Regions from separate parts of the Streptomyces sp. URMC 123 genome, predicted to be linked through region 2. Evidence: riboswitches for the same ligand, from Rfam matches in the RefSeq annotation. Region 2 holds a riboswitch; each other region holds the start of a gene.
The links. A riboswitch is a leader RNA that binds a small molecule or an ion and turns the genes downstream of it on or off. The one in region 2 is predicted to bind cobalamin.

Region 1 (10,285 bases), on a different contig from region 2:
TCCAGCGGGCGCAGTACTCCCGCCCCCCGGCGGGCCGAGCGGCTCGCCAGCCACTCCCCGGCGCCCGGGATGGCGCGGTGCCAGCGGACCGCTCCGCCGGAGCCGTCGACGCCGCTGCCGGTGTCCGTGACCATCCCGTCGTCCCACAGCGCCACCGCGTGGCCCGGCGCGGACCGTACGGTCACCGGTCTGCGCCCCAGGCGGGCGTATGTCCACTGGCGCGCCCCGGTCCGTGGGTCGTACGCCTCCACGACCCGGCCCCGCAGCCGGATCTTCGGCGCGGGCGCCACGGCCGCGGCGGCCTCGTGGACCGTGAGCCGGTCGCCGTAGGGAACGGGCCGGGTCTGGTGGGCCGCGGTCGCCAGGGGCAGGGTCACCAGGGCCGCGACGGTGAGAACCGCACGGGCCGCGCGGCCGCGCAGAGCGGCCGGGACGGGCGTGCGTGCCGATGTCCTGGCCGGCGGGGCATCGGACGTACCGGCCACGTACCCCCCTTCCGCACGGCTGGTCACAGAACAGGCGCAGAGCGTAGTCGCGAGGAGAGCCGCGCGAGGCGAACACGGGACGACACGGCGGGCGGCCGTCGTCCGTTCGGCCGCAGTCCTGGCGCGAGGGAGCGGCCCCGTACGGGATCGGCCCGCCGAACGGCCGGTTCCCGCGCCTCCGCATGCCGCGCGTCCATGCCGCGCGTCCTGGGGCCACGCGCCCGATACTGCACGAGGGGCGGTGCTCCGGCCCCGCGTACGCGCCCGGTCGAACAGTCGAACAGGAGTGGTGACATGGCGGACAACGGTGCGGGGCGGCCGGACGGCGGCTTCTGCCAGGTGTGCCCGACCCTGCTGTACCGCGACGCGCGGGCGGCGATCGCCCTTTTGCAGGACGCCTTCGGCTTCACCGAGCGGGCCGTGTACGCGGACGACACGGGGCGCGTCCAGCACGCGGAACTGTCGTACGGCACCGGGATGGTGCTGCTCGGCTCCGCGGGCGGGGAGGGCGCCTACGCCACGGCGATGCGCGACGCCGGCCCGACGGGCGTCTACGTGGTCGTGGCCGACGTGGACGACCACTACCGTCGGGCCCGCGACCACAACGTCGAGATCCTGATGGAGCCGACGGATCAGGAGTACGGCTCGCGCGAGTACATGGCGCGCGACGGCGAGGGCAACGTCTGGAGCTTCGGGACCTACGCTCCCGGCGCGGCGGGCTGAAAGGCCCTGCCGCGCCGGTCCGGCCTGTCCCGCGCGCCTTCAGGCCCGGGCTAGACGCCTCCGGTGTGAACCTGGAAGGCGGCCCTGCGCACGGCCTTGGCCAGCGCCGGGTCGGGGTGTGCCGCAGCCAGGGCGACGAGGACCTGCACCGTGCGGGGGTGCCCGACGGCCCGCACCTCCTCGAGCAGCGCGGGGACCGTGCCCTGCACCGCGGATTCGAGGTGCCGCACGAGCAGGGGGCCGTCACCGTGGTCGGCCACCGCCGCCGCGGTGTCCACCCACAGCCAGGTGGCCTCCTCGCGGGTGAGCACGTCCGTCAGGTCGTCCGGGTCCCCGCCCTCGTACTCGGCGAGCCACAGGAGCGCGTACGGCCGCAGGCAGACCTCGTCCACGACGGCCCGCACGGCGGGTTCGGCGGGGGCCCCGACCACGCGCAGCGCCTCGAACGCGAGGCCGCGCAGCAGGGCGTCGTCACCCCGTGCGGCGTTCAGGAGTTCGATGACGGCGCTGCCGACAGGGCGGGCGGCCAGCCAGGCCCGGTACTCGGCGCGCGCGGGGCCCGGGGTGAGCCCCGCGCAGCCGCGCAGCATGGCCTCCGCGGACTGCTCGATGTTCCCGGCGGGGCTCTGCGCCGCCACACAGATCTGTTCGAGCTTGACCCACACCGCCCAGTTGCCGAGCGGGGTGAGGGTCGCCTGGCCCTCCTGCAGGGTCAGCGCCCCCACCTCCGCCAGGGCGTCGAGCGCCCAGGCGAGGAGCGCCGGGGGCGGCGGCTCGGTGGCCGCCGTCTCCGCGGCCTCCGTACTGCCGTAGGGCACCTCGCAGCGCTCCGTACGGAGCTCGGCGACACGCTGCTCCAGCAGATCGCGCAGAACGGGCAGCAGTACGGGGCCGGCGGAGAGCTGGAGCAGGGACAGCAGCTGCGGCACGGCCTCCACCACTTCCGCGACCGCCGTGGGGGCGAACGCGGCAGGGGCGGGGTGAGCGAGCGACCACGCGTCGAACAGGGCCACCCAACCGCGCAGCGCCGCGGAGTCGTCCCGGTCCCAGGCCTGGAGGCGCCAGCCCGGCAGGGCGGCGTCGCCGTGCAACTCGACCAGGCCCGCCAGCCGGGCGCGGTCCCAGTCGGCCCTCACCTGTCGGGGCGTCAGCCCGAGGTCCGCGGCGGCTCGGGCGGCGGCGGCGTCGGAGAGGGCACCGGTGGGCTCCGGGCGCAGCCCCTGCCCGTGCGCGCGCTGCTTCTCCGCCCAGCGAGCGATCCGTACGGCGTCGGCGAGCCCGGTTCTGGCGTACCGGGCGAGTTCCGCGGGTGCCGGCGTTCCGGCCGGCGGTCTGGGTGCCGGACGACGACGCCGATTCGTCACGGCCTGGCGTGCTGTGGCGATCGGTTGTCGAGGCACAAGGCGGAGCCTGGAGTCGCGCGGAGTACGGGACGTCACGAGGAGCAGTCTTACGGCTGACGCCCCGAAAGCCCAATCGGAACCTGCCTTACGGGTTCCCGGCCTGAACTGTAGTGAGCCGCCGCGCCTCGCGCGCCGCGCGGTGCGCCGTGCACCGCACGGCGCGGCACCTGCTATCGGCTTCGCGGCGTGGCGCGGTTCACATCAGGGGCGTGAGGAAGCGGCGGAGGGCCTCCTCGTAGCCGTGGGGGTCGGCGTTCCACATGGCCGCGTGGGGCGCCCGCGGAAACGAGTGCAGGGTGATCAGTTCGGGACGCGCGGCGGCCAGGGCGCGGGACGTCTCCCACGGGGCGATGGCGTCATCGGGCCCGTGGAGGATCAGGGTGGGCACCGAGAAGCCGTCCGGGGCGGCCAGCCGGGCCAGCCGCTCGTCGAGGCCCGTACGGCCCTGCGCCGCCCGTACTGCGAGAGGCAGGAGCGGGCGCGGGACCCCATCGGCCGCCGCAAGCGTCCGTACGGCCGTCCGCCAGTCGAACACCGGCGAGTCCAGGATGAGGCCGGTGATGCGCTGCTTCAGCGGGGACTCGGCCGCGGCGCGCAGGACCATGGTGGCGCCGGTCGACCAGCCGTGGAGGATGACGCGCCGCGCGCCGTACCGCACGGCGTAGCGGATGGCCGCGTCCACGTCGCGCCACTCGGTGTCCCCGAGGTGCCGTACGCCGTCGGGTGAGCGGGGCGCGCCGAGGTCTCCCCGGTAGGCGAGCGAGAGGACGGATATGTGATGGCGGTGCAGGAAGGGCATCACGACCATGGGGTGCTCACGGCTGGTGCCGAGGCCGTGCACGGCGATCACCCAGGTGTCGCGGGCGCCGGGGACGAACCAGGCGGGCAGGGAGCCGACGTCGCCGGGCACGTCGACATCGGCGTGGTCGAGGCCGAGGGCGTCGCGCGGGTTGCCGATGTGGACCTGCGGCGTGAGCCACATGCGGGTGCCGGTCTCGAGCACGCCGTGGGTGACCCGCTCCAGCCGCCGGACGACGCAGTCCACCGGGTGCGGCACGGTGTCCAGGACGGGGCCGACGATGGCATGGCAGCCCGGCCCCATGAGCCCGTAGGTGCCCGGCCGCTGGGAAGCCAGGCTACGGGTCAGGGTGATGCGGTCGGGGGTCATGGTGTGGACGGTGAGCGGTGGGTCGCCCGGCAGCGGCCGCAGCCGCGCCGGGTTCAGGGCAGCGCCGGAGGCGTATCGGCCGGCCGCCACCGCGGCCACGCCGACACCGAGCACGGAGGTCGCGGCCGCGGCCGCCACGGTTCGCACGCGCATCCGTACCAGTGTGGGCGGCATGCGGGCGTGGGGCCAGTGGGCGGAGCCGTCGGGTGAGGTGTCGAGCCGGCGCAGCCCGTCGCCAGTACTGAGCGGCTGGGCGCCGTCGGCAGTACTGAGCGCCCGTCGTCAGTCCTGAGGGGAGCGGTCCTGGGCGCCCTGGGGACCGTAGCCTCGCAGCTTGTCGGCGGCCTGTCGCAGGTCGTCTCCCGAGAGAAGGCTGGGCGACAGTCCTGGGACGGACCGGGCGGCGAGCCACACCTGGCACATCCATTCGAGCTGAGCGGTGCGGTCGTAGGCCTGGTCGAGGGTCGCTCCACAGGCGAGCGTGCCGTGGTTGCGCAGAAGACAGGCCGTACGGCCGCGCAGGGCCTCGCGTACGCGCGCGGCGAGTTCCTCGGTGCCGTACAGCGCGTAGTCCGCGACGCGGACGGGCCCGCCGAGGTCCGCGGTCACGTAGTGGATGGGAGGCAGTTCGGGGACGAGGGTGGAGACGGCCGTGGCGTGCACGGCGTGGGTGTGGACCAGGGCTCGGGCGTCGGTGGCGCGATAGACGGCCAGATGCATGGGGAGCTCGCTGGTGGGTGCGAGGTCGCCGATGACCTGCCGGCCGTGGAGATCGGTGCCGGTCATGTCGCGAGGGCCGAGTCGGTCGTACGGAACGCCGCTGGGCGTGACGAGAACCGTGTCCCCCACGCGTACGGAGACGTTTCCCGAGGTGCCGACCACCAGCCCACTCTCGGCAGTCCGGCGCGCGGTACGGAGCAGGTCCCGCCACGCCCGCTCCAGGGCCCTGGACCGCTCTCCCGCGGCCTCGGGGTCGGGTCGCCCCCGTGGCGGGCTCGAAGGGCCCGCCGGGGCCCTTCCCGCCGCCTGTGCCGCGCTCTCCCGTGCCCGCGCTCCCGCCGGGTCCGCCGTGCCCGCGCCGTCCGGCTCCGCCATGCGGCTCACCTCCTTGAGCCGATCCTGGCAGGTGCCGGGCGCGGCGCGGTGCGCGGGGCGCGCGAGGTGGAGCAGCCTGCGATCAGGCGTTGCCGAGCGCATCTGGGCGCGCGGCACATGCCTCGCGCCTCTGCTGCCTCAGCACGCCGCCCCGCGGACCCATCGGGAACCGTCGGTCCGGGTGGGATCTTCCAGTAATCTCGGCACGATTTGTCATGAACGTCGCCAATCGGGGGACAAATGACTCACAGCCGGTCGTCGCGCCGCCACTGCCAGCTTCTGTTCGCGGCTTCCGCCGCGATACTGACCCTCATCGGAACCACCCTCTCCGGCGCGCCGACGGCGTCGGCCGCGGGACAGCCGCGCGGCCACGACGTGTCCTCGCACCAGAAGGACGTGGACTGGGCGGCGGTGAGGAGCAAGGGCGCGGCCTTCGTCTATGTGAAGGCGACCGAGTCCACCTCGTACCGCAATCCCTATTTCGAGCAGCAGTACGGCGGCTCACGGAAGGTGGGCATGGTGCGCGGGGCGTACCACTTCGCCGTACCGGACCAGTCCTCCGGCCAGGCCCAGGCGGCCTACTTCCTGAAGCACGGCGGAGCGGGGCGACCGGACGGCTGGACCCTGCCACCCGCGCTGGATCTGGAGAACTACCCTCGCGGCCGCAAGAAGTGCTACGGCCTCGATCCGCGGGAGATGGTGGCCTGGATCACCTCGTTCAGCGACGAGGTGAGGAGGGTCTCGGGGCGGCGCCCCGTGATTTACACCACGACGAAGTGGTGGAACGACTGCACGGCCGGAAGTACGGCCTTCGGGGCCGACCACCCGCTCTGGCTGGCCCGGTGGGCGGACTCGCCCGGGCCCCTGCCCGCGGGATGGCAGTTCTGGACGTTCTGGCAGTACTCCAACGCCGGCGACCTCCCGGGCGATCAGAACGTTTTCAACGGGACGGACGACCAGCTGAAGCGCCTGGCCGGAGGGTGATTTCGACCGGATTCGACGCCCTCTGCGGGCATCCAGAGAGGGCGGCACCGCAACGCCTAGCCCAGTTCACCTTCCGTTCACCAAAAGTCCCTACGGTCGCCGTGCCACTGACCACCAAACTGATTGCCTGGGTGAATGGAAAACATCACGCTTCTCATCGGGATCGTGATCATCACGGCCTTGGTGTTCGACTTCACGAACGGCTTCCACGACACAGCCAACGCCATGGCCACGACCATCTCCACCGGGGCACTCAAGCCCAAGGCTGCGGTGGCGATGTCGGCGGTCCTCAACCTCGTCGGAGCGTTCCTCTCCGTCGAGGTCGCCAAGACGATCTCCGGCGGCATCATCGACGAGAGCGCCGGCGTCCAACCAGAAGTGATCTTCGCGGGTCTGGTCGGCGCGATCGTCTGGAACCTGCTGACGTGGCTCGCGGGCCTGCCCTCGAGCTCCTCGCACGCTCTGTTCGGCGGTCTCATCGGGGCCACCCTCGTCGCGGTCGGCATGGACGGCGTCAACGCCGACAAGATCGTCATGAAGGTGCTGATCCCGGCAGTGGCCGCGCCGATCGTCGCGGGACTGGCCGCCACGGCCGCCACACGGCTCACCTACCGCCTGGCTCGCGGCCGCGACCCCCAGGACACCGCCAAGGGCTACCGGGCCGGCCAGATCGCCTCGGCGGCCCTGGTCTCCCTCGCCCACGGCACCAACGACGCGCAGAAGACCATGGGCGTGATCACCCTCGCGCTGGTCACCGGCGGCGTGCTCGTCCCGAACTCCGACCCGCCGATGTGGGTCATCGTCTCGGCCGGTGTGGCGATCGCCCTGGGCACCTACCTGGGCGGCTGGCGGATCATCCGCACCCTCGGCAAGGGGCTCACCGACATCCAGCCGCCGCAGGGCTTCGCCGCCCAGACCGGCGCCGCGACGGTCATCCTCGCCTCCTCGCACCTCGGCTTCGCGCTCTCCACCACGCAGGTCTGCTCCGGCTCGGTGATGGGCGCCGGCCTCGGCCGCAAGGGCGGCGTGGTCCGCTGGTCCACCGCCACCCGGATGATCATCGCCTGGGGCCTGACGCTGCCGGCCGCAGGACTGGTCGCGGGCGGCGCGGCGCTCCTCGCCCAGCAGGGTGACTGGGGTGTCACCACCGTCGCCGTCCTGGCCGTCATCGCCTGCGGTGCCATCTGGGCGGCCTCGCGCCGCAAGCCGGTCGACCACACCAACGTCAACGAGCTCGACGCCGAGCCCGACGGCGTGGTGACCGCGGCGATCAAGACCGTCGCCCCGCCGCCGGCCGGCGTGCTGACCGCCCCCGAGCCGGTGGGCGTCCTCCCCCACCAGACGACGGCCCCGGCCCCTGCGGCCGAGCGGGTCACGGCCTGACGGCCGCCCCCGGCACGACACGAGAAGCCAAGGAAGCAACCACATGAGCATCGACTGGGCAGCACTCGGCCAGGTCTTCGGCGTCAGCCTCATCGTGACCGTCGGCGTCGTCGGATTCTTCACCCTCGGAATCGTCGGCACCTCGCGCAAGACGCGGCCCGCCGGGCCGCAGGACTCCGCGCAGGCCTCGGCCCGGATGCATGTGCAGCCCGACGGCACGGTGGCGGTGTCCACCAGCCCGACCGCTGCGGCGCGCGCCGGCGCGTACGCCTGCTTCGCGCTGTGCGCGGCGGCCGTGGCCTACGGCATCTTTCTGATCGTCTCCTGACAGCGATCCCCTCTCACAGCCTCCGCCCCGCCGGATGGCGAAGCGCCGACCAGGACTTCGCCATCCGGCGGGGCGCGTTGTCGTCGTCGGGAAGGCCCGCGCGCCCTCCCCGCCCCAGGTCAAGGCAAGTTGACGGGCCTTCGCGGCCCATGGTGGACTGCCGGGGCCAAACGGCGGCAGGAGAGGAAGCCGGTGCGAATCCGGCGCGGTCCCGCCACTGTCACCGGGGAGCGATCCCCCACCGGAGCCACGGCCCGTACTGCGGGCTGGAAGGCCGGGGGAGATGCCGATCCGGGAGCCAGGAGACTCTCACCGCCGGTCACGTCGATCCAGGGCGCGGACCCTGAGTGAGGACACACCACCATGCCCGGCTGCCGTCGAACGCCCACCCCGATATCCCCGTTCCACCGAGGCACGACGGCGGTCTGACCGGATGCGTGCCGACCTCGCCACCTTCGCCGGCGGCGCGGCCCTCGGATTCATCGGTGACCTCCTCGTGGGTGACCCACGCCGCGGGCATCCCGTCGCCGCCTTCGGGCGGGCCGCGGGAGCCGTCGAGGGCTTGCTCTGGCGCGACCACCGCGCTGTCGGAGCCCTGCACACCGTTCTGTGCGCGGGCGGAGCCGCGGTTGCCGCGGGAGCGCTCTCGCGCGCCGTACGGCGCTCACCCGCCGCGTCGACCGTACTGACCGCCGCCGCCACCTGGGCCGTCCTCGGCGGGACGTCGCTGCGCCGTGAGGCCCGTGCCATCGGCGGGGCCCTGGCCGCGGGCGACATCGAGGTGGCGCGGGAGAGACTGCCGCACCTGTGCGGCCGCGACCCGCAGGCCCTCGACGGGCAGCAGATCGCCCGTGCCGTGGTCGAATCCGTGGCCGAGAACACCTCGGACGCCGTCGTGGGCGCCCTGGTGTGGGGCGCGGCGGCGGGCGTTCCCGGCCTGGTCGGCTTCCGCGCGGTCAACACGCTCGACGCCATGGTCGGCCACAAGTCCCCGCGGTACCGGCGCTTCGGCTGGGCCTCCGCCCGGCTTGACGACGCCGTGGGGTTCCCGGGGGCGCGGCTGACCGCCGTACTGACGGCCGTCGCCGGGCCGGACCCACGGGGCGCCTGGCGCGTGCTGCGCCGTGACGCGCGCAAGCACCCCAGTCCCAACGCGGGCCCCGTGGAAGCCGCCTTCGCGGGCGCGCTGGGCGTTCGGCTGGGCGGCACCCTCGCATACGCAGGGCGCGTGGAGCACCGCCCCGTACTGGGCGAGGGCAACCGTCCTGTGACCGTGGACGACATCGAGCGCGCCGTGCGGCTGGCGCGGCGGGTGAACGTACTGGCCCTCGGCGTGTGCGTCGGTGGCCGGCTGGCGTGGGGAGCGCTGCGGCGCGCGGGAAAGGGGCGGGCGTGAACGGCGGCAAAGGGCTGTTGATCGCCGGGACGACATCGGACGCCGGCAAGAGCGTCGTCACGGCGGGGATCTGCCGCTGGCTGACGCGCCGGGGTGTGAAGGTCGCCCCGTTCAAGGCACAGAACATGTCACTGAACTCGTTCGTGACGCGCGAGGGCGCGGAGATCGGGCGAGCGCAGGCCATGCAGGCGGCGGCGGCCCGGGTCGAACCCTCGGCGCTGATGAACCCCGTACTGCTCAAGCCGGGCAGCGACCGCAGCAGTCAGGTCGTGCTGCTGGGCAAGCCGGTCGGAGAACTGAGCGCGCGGGGTTACCACGCGGGGCGCCAGGAGCAGTTGCTGGGCACCGTACTGGAGTGTCTGGAGGAGCTGCGGAGCACGTACGACGCGGTGATCTGCGAGGGCGCGGGAAGCCCTGCCGAGATCAACCTCCGGCGCACCGACATCGTCAACATGGGCATCGCGCGGGCGGCCCGGCTGCCCGTACTGGTGGTCGGTGACATCGACCGGGGCGGCGTCTTCGCGTCCTTCTTCGGCACGACGGCCCTGCTCAGCCGCGAGGACCAGCCATTGGTGGCCGGATATCTGGTCAACAAGTTCCGCGGCGACGTCACCCTGCTGGAGCCCGGCCTCGACATGCTGTACGACCTCACGGGCCGGCGGACCTTCGGCGTCCTGCCGTACCAGCACGGCCTGGGCATCGACGAGGAGGACGGTCTGCGCGTATCGCTCCGGGGCACCGTGCGGGAGTCCACGGTCGCGCCTCCGCACGGCGAGGACGTGCTGAGGGTCGCGGTGGCCGCCGTGCCCCTCATGTCGAACTTCACGGACGTGGACGCGCTGGCCGCCGAGCCGGGCGTGGTGGTCCGGTTCGTGGACCGCCCGGAGGAGTTGTCCGACGCAGACCTCGTGGTGCTGCCGGGCACCCGAGGCACCGTACGGGCGCTGGCCTGGCTGCGGGAGCGCGGGCTCGCCGACGCGGTGGCGCGGCGGGCCGCCGAGGGGCGCCCGGTGCTGGGCATCTGCGGCGGCTTCCAGATGCTGGCCCGGACCATCGAGGACGAGGTGGAGTCACGGGCCGGAACGGTGGACGGGCTCGGGCTGCTGCCCGTACGGGTCCGGTTCGCGGCGGAGAAGACGCTCGCGCGCCCCGTGGGTGAGGCCTACGGCGAGCACGTGGAGGGCTACGAGATCCACCATGGCGTCGCCGAGGTCGAGGAGGGGGACGAGTTCTTCCTGGACGGATGCCGGGTCGGCGCCGTGTGGGGCACCCACTGGCACGGCTCGCTGGAGAGCGACGGGTTTCGGCGTGCCTTTCTGC
Region 2 (10,285 bases):
TGGACGATGCCGTAGGCGACGCCCCAGAACTTCCTCTCCAGGGCTTCCAGGACGGTGCCGCCCTCGGCGAGCTTGTCGAAGGCCGTCCGCTGCTCGGCGGGGTCGGTGTACTGCAAGCCGACATGGATGTTGCTGCCGATCACGGGGCCGTTCCCGGCGGAGGAGTCGGCGGTCAGCTCGGCGACGCTCAGGGCGCTGCCATCGGGGAACTGGAGCTTGGAGTAGACGACCGTCTTGTCCGCGCCCGGTGTCTTGTCCATGCCGGGCACCTGGGACAGCAGCATGGTGCGCTCGGCGATCTCTTCGACGCCGAAGACATCGGTGTAGAAGGCGATGGCCTCCAGACTGCCGTGCACGTAGAGCATCGGCGTGAAGAGCTGGAGGGATTCCTTGGTGGCCATTGACAGGTCCGCCTTCCTCAAACAGAGACATAGGGGGTTGTTCCGGGCCTTTTGCCCGATGGCTCGATCGTAGAAGTCCAATAGGTCACTCAACGTCCTAGTCATCCCGCATAGTGATGCGCATGAGGGACCCCGCCGCCCGTCTGCTGAAGCTCCTGTCGCTGCTGCAGAGCCCGCGCGAACGGACCGGTGCCGAGCTCGCCGAGCGCCTCGGTGTCACCGGCCGCACCATCCGCCGCGACATCGACCGCCTGCGCGAGCTGGGCTACCCCGTGCACGCCGCGCACGGCAACACCGGCGGCTACCGGCTCAGCGCCGGCACGGCCATGCCGCCGCTGCTCCTGGACGACGACGAGGCCGTCGCCATCGCGATCGGCCTGCGTGCGGCCGCCACCGCGGCGGTCACCGGCATCGAGGACACCTCGCTGCGGGCCCTGGCCAAGCTGGAGCAGGTACTGCCCTCCCGCCTGCGGCGCCGGGTGAACCAGCTCGCCGAGGCGGCCATCGCCGTCCCTCAGAGCGGCCCGGGGGCCGACCCCGAGCTGCTCGCCGTGCTCGCCGCCGCCTGCGTGGCTCACGAGAAGATCCGCTTCAGCTACACACCCGGCCGCGGCGAGTCCCTCCGGCGCGTGGCCGAACCCCACCGCCTGGTGGCCGCGGGACGACGCTGGTACCTGCTGGCGTACGACCTCGACCGCGCCGACTGGCGCACCTTCCGCGTCGACCGGATCAGCGAGCTCCACCGCACCGGCGCCCGCGTGCCCGCGCGCACCCTGCCCGACGGCCAGGACGCCGCCGCCTACGTGGCCGACGCCCTGGCCGCCGGACCGGGCACCTGCCGTGCCGAACTGATCGTGCACGCACCCATCGAACGCGCCGCCGAGCTCGTACCGGCGTCCCTCGGCGTCCTGGAACACCTCGACACGCACCGCTGCCGCCTGCGCACGGCCGTGGACTCCCCGAATACCTGGCCTTCCGCATCACCGCGCTCCGGGTCGCCTACACCCTGCTCGGCCCGCCCGAACTCGTCCCATACCTGCGGCAGATCGCCGAGCGGGCCCTGCACGCCATCGAGACCCCGAAGCGATGATCAGCCCGTGCCGGCTCCGCGTACCGCGCTCGCGGATACAGAGCCATACGGAGCCGACCCCTTGGGATCAACCATTCAGGCGTCCTGAGCCTGGTCGGACGAGGCCCGACCCACCTCGTAGGCGAAGGTGTACGGGACGGTGGGCTCGCCGTGGACCGCGGTGAAGCCGCCCCTGCCGCTCAGTCCGGCCAGCTCGCCCGTTCCGGAGCCGGGCACGACCTCGAACACGCAGCGCACCGTGCCGTCCGCGGCGAAGGAGCCGCGCTCCTCGACGACGAACGCCCCCGTGCGGCCGTCCACGGCCCCGGAGAAGTGCTGCATGCCGGTGAACGTGCCGGTGGTGTCCGTGAGATAGGCGATGGTGTACTCGCAGAGCGTGCCGGACGCCTCGATGCCGCCGGAGAAGGCGTTGGTCACGGTCGCGTGGGCGAGCCGGGGGCCCTCCCGGCCCTCGGGGCCCACGACCCGCTCCTGCCAGTCGGCGAACGTGAAGGTCCCAGTGGTCTCGGTGAGCGCGGTGGCCCTCGTGGGCATGGCGGCCTTCGTCGGCATGGTGGTCCTCTCGGTCGTGCGTCGTCCCACGGGCGTTCGGCCCGCGGTGCGACCCCAGCCTGATCGCCGTACCTGACATCTACTGTCAGGTACGGCGCGAGAATGATCCGCATGCGTGCCGACCGGCTTCTCTCCCTTCTGCTGCTGCTCCAGAACCGAGGGCGGACGACCGCCCCGGAGCTCGCCGACGCCCTGGAGGTGTCGGTCCGCACGGTCTACCGCGACATCGAGGCGCTCGGCGCCTCCGGCGTCCCGGTCCTCGCCGATCGCGGGCCCGCGGGCGGCTACCGGCTGATGGACGGCTACCGCACCCGGCTGACGGGGCTCACCGACGCCGAGGCCGGTTCCCTCTTCCTCTCCGGAGCACCGGGCCCGGCCCGGGACCTGGGCCTCGGCGCGGTGCTGACCACGGCTCAGCTCAAGGTGTACGCCGCCCTCCCGGGGGAGCCGGCGGAGCGGGCCCGGCGCGTTCAGGAGCGGTTCCACCTGGACGCGCCGGGGTGGTTCCGCGACGCCGACCCGGTGCCCCATCTGGCGGCGGTCGCCGAGGCGGTGTGGGAGCAGCGGGTGTTGCGGGTGCGCTATCGCCGCTGGGGCGGGGAGGAGCGGGAGCGCGAACTGCGGCCGCTGGGCGTCGTGCTCAAGAGCGGCATCTGGTACTGCGTGGCCCTCGCCGATGGCGAGGCCCGGACCTATCGCGTCTCGCGGCTTCTGGCCGCCGAGCAGACGGGGGCGCGGTTCGACCGGCCGGAGGGGTTCGACCTGCCGGCGTACTGGCAGCGCACGCAGGACCGATTGGGGGCCGCCCTGCGCCGGGACACCGCGCTGCTGCGGCTCTCACCGATCGCCCAGCGGCTGCTGCCCTGGCGCTTCGGGGCGGTGGGCGTCCGGGCCCTGGAGACCGCCGGTCCACCGGACGAGGAGGGCTGGGTGCGGGCGGAGATGGCCGTCGAGGGCCAGGCGGTGGCGGTGGGCGATCTGCTGGGCCTGGGCGCCGAGGCGGAGGTGCTGGGCCCGCCCGCCCTCCGAGAGGCGGTGGCCCGCGCCGTGGCGACACTGGCAGGGCGTTACGGGGTGACGGCCGCGGAGGAGGGCCGGGCGGTGACGGCCGCGGAGGAGGGCCGGGCGGCCGCCAAGCACTCTGCGGCGCATGGGCAGTTGCGGCATGATGCAGACATGGCAACGTTCAACCAGGACAGGCAGACGGTTTACGGCAATCAGTACATGGGCGACACCGTCAATGTCACGCACGGGGACCACAGCCCCATCGACGCTCGGACGGTGGCGCGGGAGTTCGGCCGGGCGGTGGACGCCGTGCGGGAGTTGGAGGTTCCCACCGCCACCCGCGAGCAGGTGACCGCCGAGCTGATCGCGGCGCGGGGAGAGCTGGAGGCCGGGGACATCGCCGCCGCGCGGGGCCGCTTGGCCGGCCTCCTGGCCATGGGGGGCATGGTCGCGGCCATCGTGAACGACTTCGCCAGTGCCGTCGGGGTGTTCCTCGGTGGCTGACCCGCGCGACCGTGACCGAAGACGCTCCGGGCGCGACCGGGGGCAGGGAGCCACGTTCAACCAGCAGGGTCAGCAGGTCAACGGCCCCCAGTACAACGCCGACCGGATCGACTTCGGGCAATCCGTCTCCCCCGAAGTGATCGCCGATGGCTTACGGCGATACTACGAGCCCCCGCCCGAACAGATGAGCACCGCCGACCTCCGGCGTCTCCAGGAAAAGGACGACCTCAAGCTCTACGGCAACCGGTACTACACACGGGACAGGCAGGAGTGGCTGCGGACCCTGCCCCCGGGCGAGAAGTGGAAGGAGGAACGGCGCGTAAGCCGCCGCATCAAGCAGGGAAAGATGCCGTGGCACGACCACCGGCGCATCCTGCGCGCCGGAAAGCTGCCCCCTGATACAAGCCCTGCCGACCCTCGATATCTGGACGCCAAGAGGAAGGTCGAGCGCAAGGAGGACAGACGCGAGCAGCACTATTTCGTCGCAGCCCTTGTGGTCATGCTCGCGCTGATGGTGATGGCCGTACTGGACGGTGCCGTCTGGCTGGCCGTCGTCCTGGGGGCGCTGACGGTCGTCGCCCTGGTGTCCGGCCACCTGAAGGGCAGGTCTTCGGCGTAGGGGAGGCGTAGGGGAGGTACCGGGACGTCGACCGGCTTCCGTGCGGGAGCCGGGGAACGGCGACTGGCGACCGGCGACCGGCGACCGGTCGAGCGTACGTTCGCCGGTCATGGGACGATCATCCGCATGAGCAGAGAGCCGATCATGGCACGAGGCAGGGCCCACCGCCGGTACTGGGCAGCGCTGGCGGGTGCCGCCGTGCTGCTGACCGCGTGCACCGACAGCCCTCCCGCGGCCGCCCCCGCCTCGTCGCCCTCGGGTGCCCCGGGGGCGTCCGCCGCCCCGGCCGGCTCCCCCGCCCCGTCCGCGGCGGGGTCCCCGCAGGGCTCGCCGCCGGCGTCCGGGCCGGGGACGCCCGGGGAGTCGCCGACCCCGGCCTCGGGCGTCGTGATCATGGCGGGGTCGTCCGATGCCGCCATGGGGCTGCGGGTGATGAACCTGGAGCTGGTCAATCGCGGCACCACCCCGTACACCGTGAAGGGCTACCCCCCGCTGCGCGTCCTCGACGACGCCCGCAAGCCGCTCGACGTCAAGGTCGGCAAGGGGTCGTTCGGCATTTCCGTCCTCCCCTCCTTCGACGCCGCCCCGCAGCAGGTGACCCTGCAGCCCGGCGAGAAGGCGGTGGCGGGGATCGTCTGGCGGAACACGGTGACGGGCTACGGCGCGCCCGTGAACGGCAAGCACCTGAGCGTCGCGCCCGCCGACGGGCAGGGCTGGCAGACGGTGACCCCGGACGCTCCCGTGGACATCGGCACCACGGGCAAGCTGGGCGTCAGCCCCTGGGCCAAGCCCTCGGACCGGCCCGCTTCCTGAGCCGGCCCGCTTCCTGAGCCGGGTCGCGTCGAGCGCCCCGTACGTCACCCGCTGCCCCTGCGGGAGCCCCGCCCCTGTGCTGTCATGGGAAGGGTGTGGACGCGTACCCCGGTGGCGCCCGATGGCCGGCTCGGTCCGGCCGCGCAGCATCCCGGCCAGCGTGACATCCGCTATCTGGAGCGGCGGAACGCGCTGGCGCGGCTGGCGCACGGCCACCGCGTGGGCGAGCCGTCCCCGTACGTGGAGTACACCGAGGCCGAGCACGCGACCTGGCGCACGGTCCACGCCGCGCTGGCCGTCGCGCACCCGGCGTACGCCTGCCGGGCCGTGCTGGAGGCGCGGGAGGGCGCGCCCGTGCCCGCGGACCACGTACCGCAGCACGGCGAGGTCGGTGCCCGGCTGCGCGCCCTGACCGGCTTCGACTTCACCCTCGCCGGCGGGGTCGTGGAGAACAAGCGCTTCCTCGGATCGATGGAGCGCGGCTACTTCCACGCCGTACAGTTCGTCCGCCATCCCGCGATGCCGCTCTACACCCCCGAGCCGGATGTCCTCCACGACGTTTTCGGCCATGGCATCCATCTGTCGGACCCCCGCTTCGCCGACCTCTACCGCACGGTCGGCCGGGCGGCCATGCGGGTGCGGACCGCCGAGGCGCTGGAGCTGATCAGCCATCTGTACTGGTTCACGCTCGAGTACGGCGTCATGGTCGAGAACGGGGAGGTCAAGGCGTACGGCGCGGCGCTGCTGTCCTCGTACGGCGAGCTGGCCCAGATGGCGCGGAACCAGGTGTACGAACTCGACGTTCCCCGGATGGCGGCGACCCGGTACCAGATCTCCGGCTATCAGCCGGTCCTGTTCGCCGCCCGCTCCCTGGAGCATCTGACGGACTTTCTCGGCGCGTTCCTCGACGCGTTCGACGACGACACGCCGGCCCGGCTGGGGCTGCCGGCGGTTCGGGTGGGCGAGCCCTGAACCGCCCGCCGGGGCGCGGCGCGCCCGCGCGGGGCCCGGCGCGCGGGGGCCGGCGCCACGCGCCGGGGGCGGGCGCGCGTACGCCCGAGCCGTCCCCCCACGAGCCCCGCGTGGGTGCGTCGCAGCAGGGTACGCGGCAGTTGTGCGCCGGGGCTCACACCCGCGCGCGGGTTGTCCTACCTTGCCCCTGACCACTAATGTCACACCGCCTTGGTGAACGGGAAACCGGTGTGATGCCGGTGCGGCCCTCGCCACTGTGATCGGGAAGTTCGACTCCACCCCCACCCAGGGGAGCCACTGGTCGGGCACGGGAAACCGCGCCACGGCTGGGAAGGCGGAGAACCGGGCGGCATGACCCGTCAGCCAGGAGACCGGCCAGGGCGCGTTGTCCATCCACGAGGTGCTGGAGAGGTCTTCCCACCCATGCATATAGCCGAGGGGTATCTGCCCCCACTGCACGCGGTCGCCTGGGGCGCCGCGTCAGCCCCGTTCGTAGTCCACGGCGTCCGGGCCCTCACCCGTGAGGTCAAGGCCCACCCCGAGAGCACCCTGCTGCTCGGAGCCTCCGGCGCTTTCACGTTCGTCCTCTCCGCCCTGAAGATCCCGTCGGTGACGGGCAGCTGTTCCCATCCGACCGGTACGGGTCTGGGCGCGATGCTGTTCAGGCCGCCCATCATGGCCGTGCTGGGCACCATCACCCTGCTGTTCCAGGCCCTGTTGCTGGCGCACGGCGGGCTCACCACCCTGGGCGCGAACGTCTTCTCCATGGCGATCGTGGGCCCCTGGGCCGGTTACGCCGTCTACCGGCTGTTGCGCCGTGTCGACGCGCCGCTGATGGTCGGCGTGTTCGGTGGCGCGTTCGTGGCGGACCTGGTCACCTACTGCGTCACCAGCGTCCAGCTCGCGCTCGCGTTCCCCGACCCGAGCAGCGGCTTCCTCGGCGCGCTCGCCAAGTTCGGCGGCATCTTCGCCGTGACCCAGATCCCGCTGGCGATCAGCGAGGGTCTGCTGACGGTGCTGGTGGTGCGGCTGCTGATCCAGTCCAGCAAGGGCGAACTGACCCGGCTCGGGCTCTTCGCGCGGCGCGGCCGGGCCGGCGGCTCGGGCAGCGCCGACGCGGGCGACACCGACGCGGGCAACGGCGACGCGGACGGCAGCAGCAAGGGCGGCACCAGCGCGGGCGGCACCGACGCGGGTGACGCGGGCGACGCCGGTGACACGAAGGAGGCCGTGGTCCGATGAGCCGCAACGCGAAGATCAACATCCTGCTGCTGGCGATCGTGGCGGCCCTGGCGGTGCTTCCGCTGGCCCTCGGCATGGGGGACCACAAGGAGGAGCCGTTCGCCGGTGCGGACGCGCAGGCGGAGGCCGCCATCACGGAGCTGAAGCCGGACTACGAGCCGTGGTTCTCGCCGCTGTACGAGCCGCCGTCCGGTGAGGTGGAGTCGGCGCTGTTCGCCCTGCAGGCCGCCATCGGCGCGGGGGTACTGGCGTACTACTTCGGGCTGCGCAAGGGCCGTCGGCAGGGCGAGGCCCAGGCGGTGGCCCGGTCGGTGGCGGCCCCGACTGCTGCGGCGGCCTCGGCGGCCTCACCCGCACCGGCTTCCGGGACTGCGGGGGCTTCCGGGGCTTCCGGGAGGGCTGCCGAGCCGGAGGCCCGGGAGTCGGGCGCCGAGCCGGGCCGACCGGCCGGGAGCGGCGCCGCCGCCCCGCGGCCGTGATCCGCGGCGGAACGGCGACGACACCGTGCTGCCCATCGACGCGGCGGCGCACAGCAGTCGCTGGCGCCGCCGCCACCCCCTGGAAAAGGCCGTCCTGGGCCTCGGTCTGACCGTTCTGGCGATCTCGCTGCCCCCGTGGCCCGGGGCCGCCCTGGTGGCCCTCGCGGCCCTGGGCGTGCTGCTCGGGCCGGCGGGGGTGGCTCCCCGCCGGCTGTGGCGGGCGTTCCGCGTCCCGCTCGGCTTCTGCGTCACCGGCGCCCTCCCCCTGCTGGTCCAGGTGGGCGGCCCGGAGGGCCTGCTGTCGGCCGCCCCGGACGGGCCCGCGCACGCCGGCGGGCTGCTGCTGCGCACCTCGGCGGCCTCGCTCGGGGTGCTGCTGTTCGCCTTCACCACGCCCGTGTCCGACGTCCTGCCGCGGCTGGTGCGCGCCGGTGTGCCGCCGGCCGTGGTGGATGTCGCCCTGGTCAGCTACCGCATGAGCTTTCTGCTGCTGGACACCGTCTCGCGGGTGCGCCAGGCGCAGGCGGCCCGGCTCGGGCACACCACCCGGGCCGCCACCTGGCGCTCCCTCGCCGGGCTGGGCGCGATCGCGTTCGTACGCGCCTTCGACCGGGCCGCGCGCCTCCAGTCGGGGCTCGCGAGCCGCGGCTACGACGGCACTTTGCGGGTGCTGGTGCCCGAGGCCCGTGTCTCCCCCCGCTTCCTGGCCGCCTCCGCCGGGCTGCTGGCCGGCGTCGGGGCCCTCACCTTCGCTCTCGAAAGGCTTCTGCCATGACCGCGCAGCCCGTCGTGGAACTCGTCGAGGCGGGATACGCCTACGAGGACGGGCCCGCCGTCCTCCACGGAGTGAACCTCTCGGTCCCCACCGGCCGGCGCGTCGCCCTGCTGGGGCGCAACGGCAGTGGCAAGACCACCCTGCTCCGGCTGCTGAGCGGGGGCCTGCGCTGTGCGAGCGGCCGACTGCTGCTGGAGGGCGAGGAGGTCTCGTACGACCGGGCGGGGCTGACCCGGCTGCGCTCCGCCGTGCAGTTGGTGGTGCAGGACCCGGACGACCAGCTGTTCGCGGCCTCGGTGGGGCAGGACGTGTCGTTCGGCCCGATGAACCTCGGGCTGCCGGAGCCGGAGGTGCGCTCGCGCGTGGCGGAGGCGCTGGAGGCGCTGGACATCACGGCGCTGCGGGACCGGCCGACGCATCTGCTCTCGTACGGCCAGCGCAAGCGGGCCGCGATCGCGGGGGCGGTGGCGATGCGCCCGCGGGTGCTGATCCTGGACGAGCCGACGGCCGGGCTGGACCCGGACGGCCAGGAGCGGCTGCTGGACACGCTGGGCCGGCTGCATGACGCGGGCACCACCGTGGTGATGGCCACGCACGACGTGGACCTCGCGCTGCGGTGGGCGGACGAGGCGGCGGTGCTGACGCCGGAGGGGCTGTGGACCGCGCCCGCGGAGGACATCCTCGCCGACCGGGACCTGGTGCGGGCGGCGGGTCTGCACCGGCCCTGGGGGGTGGTGGCGGGCGAGGTGCTCCGGGCGCACGGCCTGCTGGTGGGGCCGGCCGGCGGCCCCCGTACGCCGGAGGAGCTGGCCCGCTGGGCCGACGCGGCCGCCCGCCCGGCCACGCTGCCGGGCCCGGCGCCCCACGGCTGACGTACGCGCCGCCAAGGACACCGTCGACTCGGCCGCGCAGTCGACCGCTTCCGGTGCCTCCAGCACGGTCGACGCCGCGCTGAAGTGACATCAACGGCCCGGTGGGCCCGGCTCATGGAGCCGGGCCCACCGGGCCGTTGCGATGGGGTGCCGCGGGGGGCGCCTCAGCCGCAGAGGGCCGCGTCGATCAGCTTCGGCACGGAGTCCTTCAGGGGCGCGGACTCCACGGCGCCGAACCGGCGGGTGGTCAGGGACCAGGCCAGTCTGCGGTCACCGCCACGCGTGGTGGCGGCCAGGGCGAGATATCCGTGGATCTCGCCGCCGTGCCCCCAGGCCGTCACCCCGCAGGAGGTGTCGAAGCGGGTGATGCCCAGGCCGTAGCCGTGGGAGCCCGGTTCGTCCCGGGTGAGTTCGGCGAGGGCGTCGGCGGGGAGCAGCTCGCCGGAGACCAGCGCGGTGAGGAAGCGGTCGAGGTCGGCGACGCTGGAGGTCATCGCGCCGGCGGCGCCGGCGATGGTGGGGTTGAGCTCGGTGATGTCGACGGCGCGCCGGGCGTCGCCCTCGCCGACCGTGAGATAGCCGCGCGCGTGCGGGCCGCGGACGTGGGGGTCGTCGCCGGGGGCGCGGGTGGCGTGCAGGCCGAGCGGCCGGATGATGCGCTCGGTCACTGCCGTCTCCCAGCTCCGGCCGGTGACGGCCCTGATGAGTTCGCCCGCCACCAGGTAGTTGGTGTCGGAGTACTCCCATCCGCCGCCGGGCGGGAAGAGCGGCGGCCGGGCCGCGGCGAGGGCGATCAGCCGCCGGGGGTCGTGGTGCCGGAAGCGGTCGCGCAGGAACGCCTCGCCCTGCGTGGGGAGGGCGTCGACGTAGTTCGCCAGCCCGCTGGAGTGGTGGAGCACCATGCGTACGGTGATGGCGTTCCGGTCGGCCGGCAGCAGGCCGGGCAGATAGCGCGCCACGG
Region 3 (10,285 bases), on a different contig from region 2:
GGGTGTGGTGCGGTAGGGGGACGTCCTGGCCGCCATCGGCTGATGGCGGCGGCCGGCACTCGCCCGGCACACAGGCGGCACAGGAGAAGCGACCGGCAGGCGGGAATTGTGAGGATCTTCGGCAAGGTACGGCATCGGCCCTCGGCTTCGTGGCGGCAGGCGACCGACCGTGCGTTCACGCTGATCGGGGACGGCCGGTACGAAGACGCCAGCGCACTGCTGACCCGCGCCGCCGACCTGGAGCCCTGGCTCTCGGAGTCCTGGTTCAACCTGGCCCTGCTGCACAAGTTCCGGCACGACTGGGAGCAGGCGCGCGCGGCCGGGCTGCGCGCCGTCGCCCTGCTGGACCGGGACGCGGGGGCGCCCGACTGGTGGAACGTGGGGATCGCCGCGACCGCCCTCCAGGACTGGCCGCTGGCCCGCAGGGCCTGGCAGGCGTACGGGCTGAAGGTGCCCTCGGACGGGTCGCCGTCCGCCCCGCCGGTCGGCATGGAGCTGGGCAGCGCCGCCGTCCGGCTCTCCCCGGAGGGGGAGGCCGAGGTCGTCTGGGGCCGCCGGCTCGACCCCGCCCGGATGGAGGTGCTCTCCATTCCGCTGCCCTCGTCCGGGCGGCGCTGGGGCGAGGTGGTGCTCCACGACGGGGTGCCGCACGGCGAGCGCACCACGGCCGCCGGGCCCTCGTACCCCGTCTTCGACGAGATCGAGCTCTGGGCGCCCTCACCGGTGCCCACGTGGGTCGTGATGCTGGAGGCCGCCACGGAGGCCGACCGGGACGCCCTGGAGCGGCTGGCGGCCGACGCGGGCTTCGCGGCGGAGGACTGGTCGTCGTCGGTGCGGCTGCTGTGCCGGATGTGCTCCGAGAGCCGGATGCCCAGCGACGAGGGCGAGGGCGAGCGCCATCTGGACCCGCACGACCACAGCGAGCCGGGCCACCCCGGCCCGCTCGGCCACCGGACCGAGGGCGAGCTCTGGGTTCCCGAACGCGAGTGCGGTATCGCCGCCCCGCCGGGGCTGGTGCGGGGGCTGCTCGACGGCTGGGCCGCGGACAGCCCGGACACCCGCGAGTGGCGGGACCTCGAAGAGGTCTGCTGACCGACGCGCCCATGACGCGGAGCGACCGCGTTACGGCGTTCCGAGCCCGAGCCGTACTCTGTACGGGCGGAGCGCGCCAGGGTGAGCGCATCGCATCACGGAGTGAGGAAGGCGTACGGCGGACATGGCGCAGCAGGACAGCGGGGGGCAGCAGGTGACGGAGGAGACGTCGGCCTCGGAGTTCATCGATGACACGGTGGACGCCGACGAGCGGGAGAAGGCGCACCGCGAGCGCGGCACGGCCCGGCCGATCACCGTCGTGGGCAACCCCGTACTGCACAAGCGGTGCAAGGACGTGGAGCGGTTCGACGACGACCTGCTGCGGCTCGTGGACGACATGTTCGCCAGCCAGCGGGCCGCCGAGGGCGTGGGCCTCGCCGCCAACCAGATCGGTGTCGACCTGCGGGTCTTCGTCTACGACTGCATGGACGACCAGGGCGTGCGGCACGTCGGCGCGATCTGCAACCCCGTGATCGAGGACCTCCCGGCCGACCGCAGGGTGCTGGACGACTCCAACGAGGGCTGCCTCTCCGTCCCCACCGCCTACGCCCCGCTGGCCCGCCCGGACTACGCGATCTGCCGGGGCCAGGACCTGGAGGGCAAGCCGATCGCGGTCGAGGGCACGGGCTACTTCGCCCGCTGCCTCCAGCACGAGACGGACCACCTCGACGGCTACCTGTACATCGACCGGCTCTCCAAGCGGGACCGCAAGGACGCGCTGCGGCAGATGGCCGAGGGCACGCCGCGCTACGAGACGGTCCCCAACGACTGACGCGCGTACGGCGAAGGGCCCCGCTCTGGATCACCGGAGCGGGGCCCTTCGCTTACGCCCGGCAGAACCCGAGCCCGCGGCCGCCGCCCCGCGTCGCCACGGGGCGGCGCGGGGCGGACGGCGGGATCAGCAGACCCGTGCGATCGGTCCGGGGAACGTGATCAGAAGTCCTCATCGAAGTCGACGGAACCCTCGACGGCCACCTGGTACGCGGACGGGCGGCGCTCGAAGAAGTTCGTCAGCTCCTGGACGTTCTGGAGCTCCATGAAGGAGAAGGGGTTCTCCGAGCCGTAGCGCGCCGGCAGGCCCAGGCGGCGCAGCCGCTGGTCCGCCACGCACTCCAGGTACTCGCGCATGGAGTCGGTGTTCATGCCGGCCAGGCCGTCACCGCACAGGTCGCGGGCGAACTGGAGCTCGGCCTCCACGGCCTCCTCCAGCATGGCCGTGACCTGCTTGCCCATCTCCTCGTCGAAGAGGTCGGGCTCCTCCTGGCGCACGGTGTCCACCACCGAGAAGGCGAAGTCCATGTGCATGGACTCGTCCCGGAACACCCAGTTGGTGCCGGTCGCCAGGCCGTGCAGCAGACCGCGGGAGCGGAACCAGTACACATAGGCGAAGGCGCCGTAGAAGAACAGGCCCTCGATGCAGGCGGCGAAGCAGATCAGGTTGAGCAGGAACCGGCGGCGGTCGGCCTTCGACTCCAGGCGGTCGATCTGCTCCACGGAGTCCATCCACTTGAAGCAGAACTGCGCCTTCTCCCGGATGGAGGGGATGTTCTCCACGGCCGCGAAGGCCGCCGCGCGGTCGTCCGGGTCGGGGAGGTAGGTGTCCAGCAGCGTCAGATAGAACTGGACGTGCACGGCCTCCTCGAAGAGCTGGCGCGACAGGTACAGGCGCGCCTCCGGGGAGTTGATGTGCTTGTAGAGGGTGAGCACCAGGTTGTTCGCCACGATCGAGTCACCGGTGGCGAAGAAGGCGACCAGGCGCCCCAGCAGGTGCTGCTCCTCGGGGGAGAGCTTGGCCAGGTCGGCCACGTCGGAGTGGAGGTCGACCTCCTCGACCGTCCAGGTGTTCTTGATCGCGTCACGGTAGCGCTCGTAGAACTCGGGGTAGCGCATGGGCCGCAGGGTGAGTTCGAACCCCGGGTCGAGCAGGTTCTTGCTCGCCGACGCGGTCTTCTCGGGGGACGGGGTGGTCATTACTGGCATGCCTCGCAGGACTCGGGGTTTTCCAGGGAGCAGGCGACGGCGTCCGCGGCCTCGGCCACCTGCTGAACGGGGAGGGGGGCCGCGGCACGCGCGGACTGGGCGATCCGGGTCGCCGGGCGCGAGCGCAGGTAGTACGTGGTCTTCAGGCCCTTCTTCCAGGCGTAGGCGTACATCGAGCTGAGCTTCCCGATGGTCGGCGAGGCCATGAAGAGGTTCAGCGACTGGCTCTGGTCCAGGTACGGCGTACGGTCCGCGGCCATGTCGATCAGCGCGCGCTGCGGGATCTCCCACGCCGTGCGGTACAGATCGCGGATCTCCTGCGGCACCCAGGCGAAGTCCTGCACGGAGCCGTTGGACTCGCGCAGCGCCTCCCGGGTCTGCGCGTCCCACACGCCCAGCTTCTTCAGGTCGTTCACCAGGTACGAGTTGACCTGGAGGAACTCACCACTGAGCGTCTCGCGCTTGAACAGGTTCGACACCTGCGGCTCGATGCACTCGTAGACACCCGCGATGGAGGCGATGGTCGCCGTCGGGGCGATCGCCAGCAGCAGGGAGTTGCGCATCCCGGTGGCGGCGATACGGGCACGCAGCGCCGTCCAGCGGTCCGTCCAGCGCTGCTCCACGCCGTAGTGGTCGGGGTGGAGCACACCGCGCGCGGCGCGGGTGGCGGACCAGGCCGGGTGGGGCCCGTGGCGCTCGGCGAGGTCGCAGGAGGCCTCGTACGCCGCGAGCATGATCCGCTCGGCGATGAGGGTGGAGAGCCGGGCGGCCTCGGGCGAGTCGAACGGCAGCCGGAGCTGGAAGAAGACGTCCTGGAGGCCCATCGCGCCCAGGCCGACGGGGCGCCACTTGGCGTTGGACCGCGCGGCCTGCTCGGTCGGGTAGAAGTTGATGTCCACGACGCGGTCGAGGAAGGTGACGGCGGTCCGCACGGTGGCGTCCAGCCGCTCCCAGTCGATGGCCTCGTCCAGCGAGTGCTCCCCGGGCCGCACATGGGCACCCAGGTTGACCGAGCCGAGGTTGCAGACGGCCGTCTCGCCGTCGTTGGTGACCTCCAGGATCTCGGTGCAGAGGTTCGAGGAGTGGACCACGTTGCCGGGCTCGGCGGTCTGGTTCGCCGTACGGTTCGCGGCGTCCTTGAACGTCATCCAGCCGTTGCCGGTCTGCGCGAGGGTGCGCATCATGCGGGCGTACAGCTGGCGCGCCGGGATCGTCCTGCGGGCCAGGCCCTGCGCCTCGGCCTCGCGGTAGGCGGCGTCGAACTCCGCGCCCCACAGGTCGACCAGGTGCGGCACATCGGCGGGCGAGAACAGCGACCAGTCGGTGTCGGCGTCGACCCGGCGCATGAACTCGTCCGGAATCCAGTGGGCGAGGTTCAGGTTGTGGGTGCGCCGCGCCTCCTCACCGGTGTTGTCGCGCAGCTCCAGGAACTCCTCGATGTCGGCGTGCCAGGTCTCCAGGTAGACACAGGCGGCGCCCTTGCGGCGGCCGCCCTGGTTGACCGCGGCGACCGAGGAGTCGAGGGTGCGCAGGAAGGGGACGATGCCGTTCGAGTGACCGTTGGTGCCGCGGATGAGCGAGCCGCGGGAGCGGATGCGGGTGTACGGCAGGCCGATGCCGCCGGCGTGCTTGGAGAGCCGGGCGACCTGGTGGTAGCGGTCGTAGATCGAGTCCAGCTCGTCCAGCGGCGAGTCCAGCAGATAGCAGGAGGACATCTGCGGGTGACGGGTGCCGGAGTTGAAGAGGGTGGGGGAGGAGGGCAGGTAGTCCAGCCGGCTCATCAGCCCGTAGAGCGCGGCCACCTCGTCCACGGCGCGGTCGCTGTCGTCCTCGGCCAGGCCGGCGGCGACGCGCAGCATGAAGTGCTGCGGGGTCTCGATGACCTGCCGGGTGATGGGGTGGCGCAGCAGATAGCGGCTGTGCAGGGTGCGCAGGCCGAAGTAGCCGAAGCGGTCGTCGGCGCCGCCCGCCAGCGCCTCGTCCACCAGGGCGTCGAGCCGCCGGGCGTGCTGCCGCACGAACGCGGCCGTGCCGTCGGCGATCAGGCCCTCGCGGTGGCCGACGGCCACCGAGGCGGAGAAGGACACCGCGCCCTGGCCGGCGGCCTCGTCGGCGATGGCGCGGGAGAGCAGCCGGGCGGCGAGCCGGGAGTACTCCGGGTCCTCGGAGATCAGACCGGCCGCGGCCTCGGTGGCGAGCGACCGCAGCTCCGCCTCGTCGGAGCCGGCGTGCCGGCCCCGCAGCGCGGCCGCGGCGACCCGCCCGGGGTCCGTCGAGGGCAGATCGGCGGTGAGGTCGGTCAGGGTGCGCAGCAGCGCGGTCCCGGGACCGTCGGCGCTCCGGTCGGACGCGTGCTGTGCCGCGGACGCGTCTGAAACAGGATCGGCGGGCGCGATGGTCACGTGGTGCTCTCCCTCGCTCGGCTGGGGGCCGCGTGGGGGTGCGGGGAGCGCTGACGGCACAGGGCACGGCGTTCCTGGGGAACGGGCGCGTTCTCGCCACACAGCGTCCACCGGCCCAACCCGCGAGGCCCGGACGTCACGACGCCCGGTCGGTCGATCCGGGCGTGACTGTCGGCAGGTCCTCGGACTTGGGTGCGCAAAACATGCACTTCCACACCGTTGCGGGACAGTTCCGGATTCCCACCGGATTCCCCTGCGGCGACAGCGAGCACGAGCATACATCTTGTGTCGTGGGTCAGGTGCGGCACCAGATGTTGTGTCGTGGGCTGCGTGCTCGGCCGGGCGTGCGGTTTGCAACGGGGAAGGGGCGCCGCCCCTTCAGAGAGGGAGCGGCGGCCCGGGTGCGAACGGTCGACCGTGTCTTTTTCGGTCAGCAGCAGCGGAAGCCCTCGCGTGGATCGGCCTCCCGGGCGTCCATCCGGCGGCGCTCGAACTCGCGCCGACCGAGGACGTCCGCGCGTGGGTCTCGGGCGCGCGCGTGGGCGACATAACGGTCGTACGCGGCCTCGCCGGACGCCTCGCGCCAGAACCAGCGGAACCGGGCGGCGGCCCTCCGGATCGACGACAGTACGGTGCGAGGGCCGGCGGCCTTCCGGATCGACGACAGTACGGTGCGAGGGCCCGGAACCCTCCCGCCCGACGGCAGTACGGTGTCCCCGCTCATGGCGTGTGCCCCGTACGGGTGCCGGTGCCGCCCTCGCTCCCCGCGCCCGCCGCGGCCAGTTCGGCCTTCTCCTCCCGGGTCGGGAAGAGCGCGGCCGGGGCGACGAGCGTGGACTTTACGTACGGCGTCTCCTTGAGCGGCGCCGCGGCGGGGTTCCGGACGGCCTTGACGCACATGCGCGCGGCGTCCGCGATCACCACCAGGATCAGGAGCGCGAAGAGGGCGGAGAGAACCCCGTCCACCGTGGAGTTGGTCACCACGGTGTGCATGTCGTCCAGGTTCTTGGCGGGCGGCAGCACCTTGCCCGCCTCGATGCCGTCCTGGTACTTGTCCCGCTGGGCGAAGAAGCCGACGCGCGGGTCGTCGGAGAAGACCTTCTGCCAGCTCGCGGTGAGGGTGACCGCCGCGTCCCAGACCAGCGGGATGCCCGTCACCCACGCCCACTTGAGGCGCCCCGACTTCACCAGCAGGGTGGTGCAGACGGCGAGCGCCACCGCGGCGAGCAGCTGGTTGGCGATGCCGAAGAGCGGGAAGAGCTGGTTGATGCCGCCCAGGGGGTCGTGGACGCCCACCCACAGGAAGTAGCCCCAGGCGCCCACGACGACCGCGCTGGCGAACCACAGGCCGGGCTTCCAGGTGATGTCCTTGAAGGGCTTGTAGAGGTTGCCCAGGGTGTCCTGGAGCATGAACCGGCCCACCCGCGTTCCCGCGTCGAGGGTCGTCAGGATGAAGAGCGCCTCGAACATGATGGCGAAGTGGTACCAGAACGCCTTCATGCCGTGGCCGCCGAAGACCTGGGAGAAGATCTCCGACATGCCGATCGCGAAGGTGGGGGCGCCACCGGTCCGCGACAGCAGGGTCTGCTCCTCGACGGCCTTGGCGGCGGCCGTGAGCTGGTCCGGGGTGATGGTGTAGCCGAGGTTGGCGACTGCCTGGGAGGCGGACTGCACGGAGTCGCCGATGACGCCGGCGGGGGCGTTCATCGCGAAGTACAGCCCCGGGTCGATGACACAGGCGGCGATCAGCGCCATGATCGCCACGAACGACTCCATCAGCATGGAGCCGTAGCCGATCATCCGGATCTGGGTCTCCTTCTGGATCATCTTCGGGGTGGTGCCCGAGGAGACCAGGGAGTGGAAGCCGGAGAGCGCGCCACAGGCGATGGTGATGAAGACGAACGGGAAGAGGGAGCCGGCGAAGACGGGCCCGTCGCCCCGCGCGGCGAAGTCGGTGATCGCCTCCATCTTCATGGTGGGCAGCGCCACGACCACGCCGATGGCCAGCAGACAGATGGTGCCGATCTTCATGAAGGTCGACAAGTAGTCACGCGGCGCGAGCAGCATCCACACCGGCAGCACCGACGCCACGAAGCCGTACACCGCCATCGAGACGACCAGCGTGCTCGGCTCCAGGGTGAAGGCGTCGGCCCAGGAGGACTCGGCGACCCAGTTGCCGCCCACGATCGCGAGCAGCAGCAGCGCCACGCCGATCACGGAGACCTCGGTGACCCGGCCGGGCCGCAGCACCCGCAGGTACACGCCCATGAACAGCGCGATCGGAATGGTCATCGCGATGGAGAAGGTACCCCAGGGGGAGCCGGCCAGGGCGTTGACGATGACCAGCGCCAGCACGGCCAGCAGGATGATCATGATGGCGAAGACCGCGATCAGGGCCGCCGCACCGCCGAGCGGGCCGATCTCCTCACGGGCCATCTGCCCCAGCGACTTGCCGTCCCGGCGCGTGGAGAAGAACAGGGTCACCATGTCCTGCACCGCGCCGGCGAAGATGACACCGGCCACGATCCAGATGGTGCCGGGCAGATAGCCCATCTGCGCCGCCAGCACGGGGCCGACCAGCGGGCCCGCGCCGGCTATGGCCGCGAAGTGATGGCCCAGCAGCACCCGGCGGTCGGTGGGGTGGAAGTCGACGCCGTCGTCGTGGCGTTCGGCCGGGGTGGCGCGGGTCTTGTCGACCTTGAGCACCCGGCGCGCGATGAACCGGGAGTAGAAGCGGTAGGCGATGGCGTACGAGCCCAGGGCGGCGGCCACCATCCAGGCGGCCGAGACCTCCTCGCCGCGCGACAGGGCGAGCACGGCCCAGGCGGCCGCGCCGATGAGGGAAACGGCGGTCCAGATGGCCATGGACCGTGGGGACACGCGGCGCTGGGGGGTCTTCGGTGGTGCTGGCTCTGGCATGGCACGTGCTCCGTTCCCGCTTGGTGATCTCCCTCGTAACGTGCGGGAAATCTAAGCCAGCGCTCTTGCCACCGTCACTACCCGTCCGCATACCGGTACGGCTACGGTGACGAAGTCGCAGGTGGGCGGGGGCCGTCAGTCGGCGGGACGCTGGAGCCGGGCGACGAACTTGTAGCGGTCGCCGCGGTAGACCGACCGCACCCACTCCACGGGGCGGCCCTCCGCGTCCAGGGAGTGGCGCGAGAGCATCAGCATCGGCAGGCCCACGTCCGTGCCCAGCAGCCCGGCCTCGCGCGGGGTCGCCAGGGAGGTCTCGATGGTCTCCTCGGCCTCCGCCAGCCGCACGTCGTAGACCTCCGCCAGAGCGGTGTAGAGGGAGGTGTACTTCACCAGGTTGCGGCGGAGCGCCGGGAAGCGCTTGGTGGACAGATGGGTGGTCTCGATGGCCATGGGCTCGCCACTGGCCAGCCGGAGCCTTTCGATCCGCAGGACGCGGCCGCCGGTCTCGATGTCGAGCAGGGAGGCCAGCCGGTCGTCGGCCGTCACATAGCCGATGTCGAGGAGCTGGGAAGTGGGCTCCAGGCCCTGGGCGCGCATGTCCTCGGTGTAGGAGGTCAGTTGCAGGGCCTGGGACACCTTGGGCTTGGCGACGAAGGTGCCCTTGCCCTGGATGCGCTCCAGCCGGCCCTCGACCACCAGTTCCTGGAGCGCCTGGCGCACGGTGGTGCGGGAGGTGTCGAACTCGGTGGCGAGCGTGCGCTCCGGCGGGACGGGCGTTCCGGGCGGCAGGGTTTCGGTCATTTCCAGCAAATGGCGCTTGAGCCGGTAGTACTTGGGCACGCGCGCGGTACGGGTGCCGTTCCCGCCCTCGGCCGCGGCCGGACCGCCGCCCGCGTCGGTCTTCATGACCAGCCTTCCCGGCTCCTGTCCTGCTGCCTGTCCTGCTGCCGTCACCGGCTCCTCCGTCTTCAGCGGCTCACATCGTGGCACGGCCTTGGACCCGGGCGGCCTCATCGCGCGGATCAGCCCAGATGTCGGTCCGGTAACGGAGCCGACAGCGACTCTTATACACCCTTGACACCCCAAAAGGTCTAGGCCAAGCTGCGGGCACTGGTCTAAACCATTAAAGACCACATCCAGCCTGTAGGGGAGAGTGCTGTGCGGCGTGGACTCATAGCGGCGACGGGTGTCGTGGCGATGTTGGCGAGTGTCGCGGCCTGTGGGTCCGGCTCGGGTTCCTCCGGTGGCGACGACAAGACGCTGACCGTGTGGTTCATGGACGGGTCCAACCCGGCGCAGTGGACGAAGGACGTCACGGCCGAATTCGAGAAGAAGACCGGCGCCAAGCTGAAAATCGAAGTCCAGAAGTGGAACGGCATTCAGCAGAAGCTGACCACGGCGCTGTCGGAGGCCAACCCGCCGGACGTCATCGAGCTCGGCAATACGCAGACCGCCGCGTACGCCGCCTCCGAGGGCCTCGCCGATCTCGGCGAATTCAAGAAGGAACTCGGCGGCGACCAGTGGCTGGAGTCGCTGAACAAGCCCGCCGTGCACAACGGCAAGCAGTACGCCGCCCCGTGGTTCGCCCTCAACCGCGTGGTGGTCTACAACAAGAAGATCTGGGCCGACGCGGGCGTCACGGAGACCCCCAAGACGCGCGAGGACTTCTTCAAGGCCCTTGACAAGATCAAGGAGACCGGCAAGGAGCCGCTCTACCTGCCGGGCCAGAACTGGTACGTCCTCAACGGCCTGACCGTCGAGAAGGGCGTCGACCTCGTCAAGAAGGACGGCGCCAAGTGGGTCAGCAACCTCGACGACCCCAAGGTCGGCGAGGCCATGGAGATCTACCGGAAGTTCCAGTCCTACTCCCAGGCCCCCAAGGACAAGGACGA

Region 1: another riboswitch for cobalamin. It lies ahead of ACSNOD_RS02900 (cobalamin biosynthesis protein); the one in region 2 lies ahead of ACSNOD_RS19665 (energy-coupling factor ABC transporter permease).
Region 3: another riboswitch for cobalamin. It lies ahead of ACSNOD_RS00135 (ribonucleoside-diphosphate reductase subunit alpha); the one in region 2 lies ahead of ACSNOD_RS19665 (energy-coupling factor ABC transporter permease).

Annotation. Positions count from the first base shown of each region.
Region 1 is NZ_JBPQTV010000010.1:17,556-27,840, reverse strand. It holds gene ACSNOD_RS02940 (outer membrane protein assembly factor BamB family protein) at 1-377, opposite strand, end outside; gene ACSNOD_RS02935 (VOC family protein) at 780-1,208, shown strand; gene ACSNOD_RS02930 (hypothetical protein) at 1,259-2,647, opposite strand; gene ACSNOD_RS02925 (alpha/beta hydrolase family protein) at 2,808-3,932, opposite strand; gene ACSNOD_RS02920 (class II aldolase/adducin family protein) at 4,062-4,874, opposite strand; gene ACSNOD_RS02915 (lysozyme) at 5,115-5,858, shown strand; gene ACSNOD_RS02910 (anion permease) at 5,994-7,241, shown strand; gene ACSNOD_RS02905 (hypothetical protein) at 7,285-7,569, shown strand; cobalamin riboswitch at 7,753-7,877, shown strand; gene ACSNOD_RS02900 (cobalamin biosynthesis protein) at 8,003-8,965, shown strand; gene ACSNOD_RS02895 (cobyric acid synthase) at 8,962-10,285, shown strand, end outside.
Region 2 is NZ_JBPQTV010000172.1:260-10,544, reverse strand. It holds gene ACSNOD_RS19705 (VOC family protein) at 1-401, opposite strand, end outside; partial or broken gene ACSNOD_RS19700 (helix-turn-helix transcriptional regulator) at 524-1,491, shown strand; gene ACSNOD_RS19695 (DUF3224 domain-containing protein) at 1,567-2,043, opposite strand; partial or broken gene ACSNOD_RS19690 (helix-turn-helix transcriptional regulator) at 2,155-3,117, shown strand; gene ACSNOD_RS19685 (hypothetical protein) at 3,737-4,171, shown strand; gene ACSNOD_RS19680 (hypothetical protein) at 4,279-4,566, opposite strand; gene ACSNOD_RS19675 (DUF4232 domain-containing protein) at 4,565-4,984, shown strand; gene ACSNOD_RS19670 (phenylalanine 4-monooxygenase) at 5,069-5,956, shown strand; cobalamin riboswitch at 6,151-6,350, shown strand; gene ACSNOD_RS19665 (energy-coupling factor ABC transporter permease) at 6,380-7,198, shown strand; gene ACSNOD_RS19660 (energy-coupling factor ABC transporter substrate-binding protein) at 7,195-7,677, shown strand; gene cbiQ (cobalt ECF transporter T component CbiQ) at 7,703-8,452, shown strand; gene ACSNOD_RS19650 (energy-coupling factor ABC transporter ATP-binding protein) at 8,449-9,324, shown strand; partial or broken gene ACSNOD_RS19645 (serine hydrolase domain-containing protein) at 9,489-10,285, opposite strand, start outside.
Region 3 is NZ_JBPQTV010000001.1:23,904-34,188, reverse strand. It holds gene ACSNOD_RS00150 (tetratricopeptide repeat protein) at 109-1,092, shown strand; gene def (peptide deformylase) at 1,217-1,864, shown strand; gene ACSNOD_RS00140 (ribonucleotide-diphosphate reductase subunit beta) at 2,026-3,063, opposite strand; gene ACSNOD_RS00135 (ribonucleoside-diphosphate reductase subunit alpha) at 3,063-5,474, opposite strand; cobalamin riboswitch at 5,631-5,752, opposite strand; gene ACSNOD_RS00130 (YbdD/YjiX family protein) at 5,905-6,102, opposite strand; gene ACSNOD_RS00125 (carbon starvation CstA family protein) at 6,195-8,393, opposite strand; gene ACSNOD_RS00120 (GntR family transcriptional regulator) at 8,529-9,299, opposite strand; gene ACSNOD_RS00115 (extracellular solute-binding protein) at 9,552-10,285, shown strand, end outside.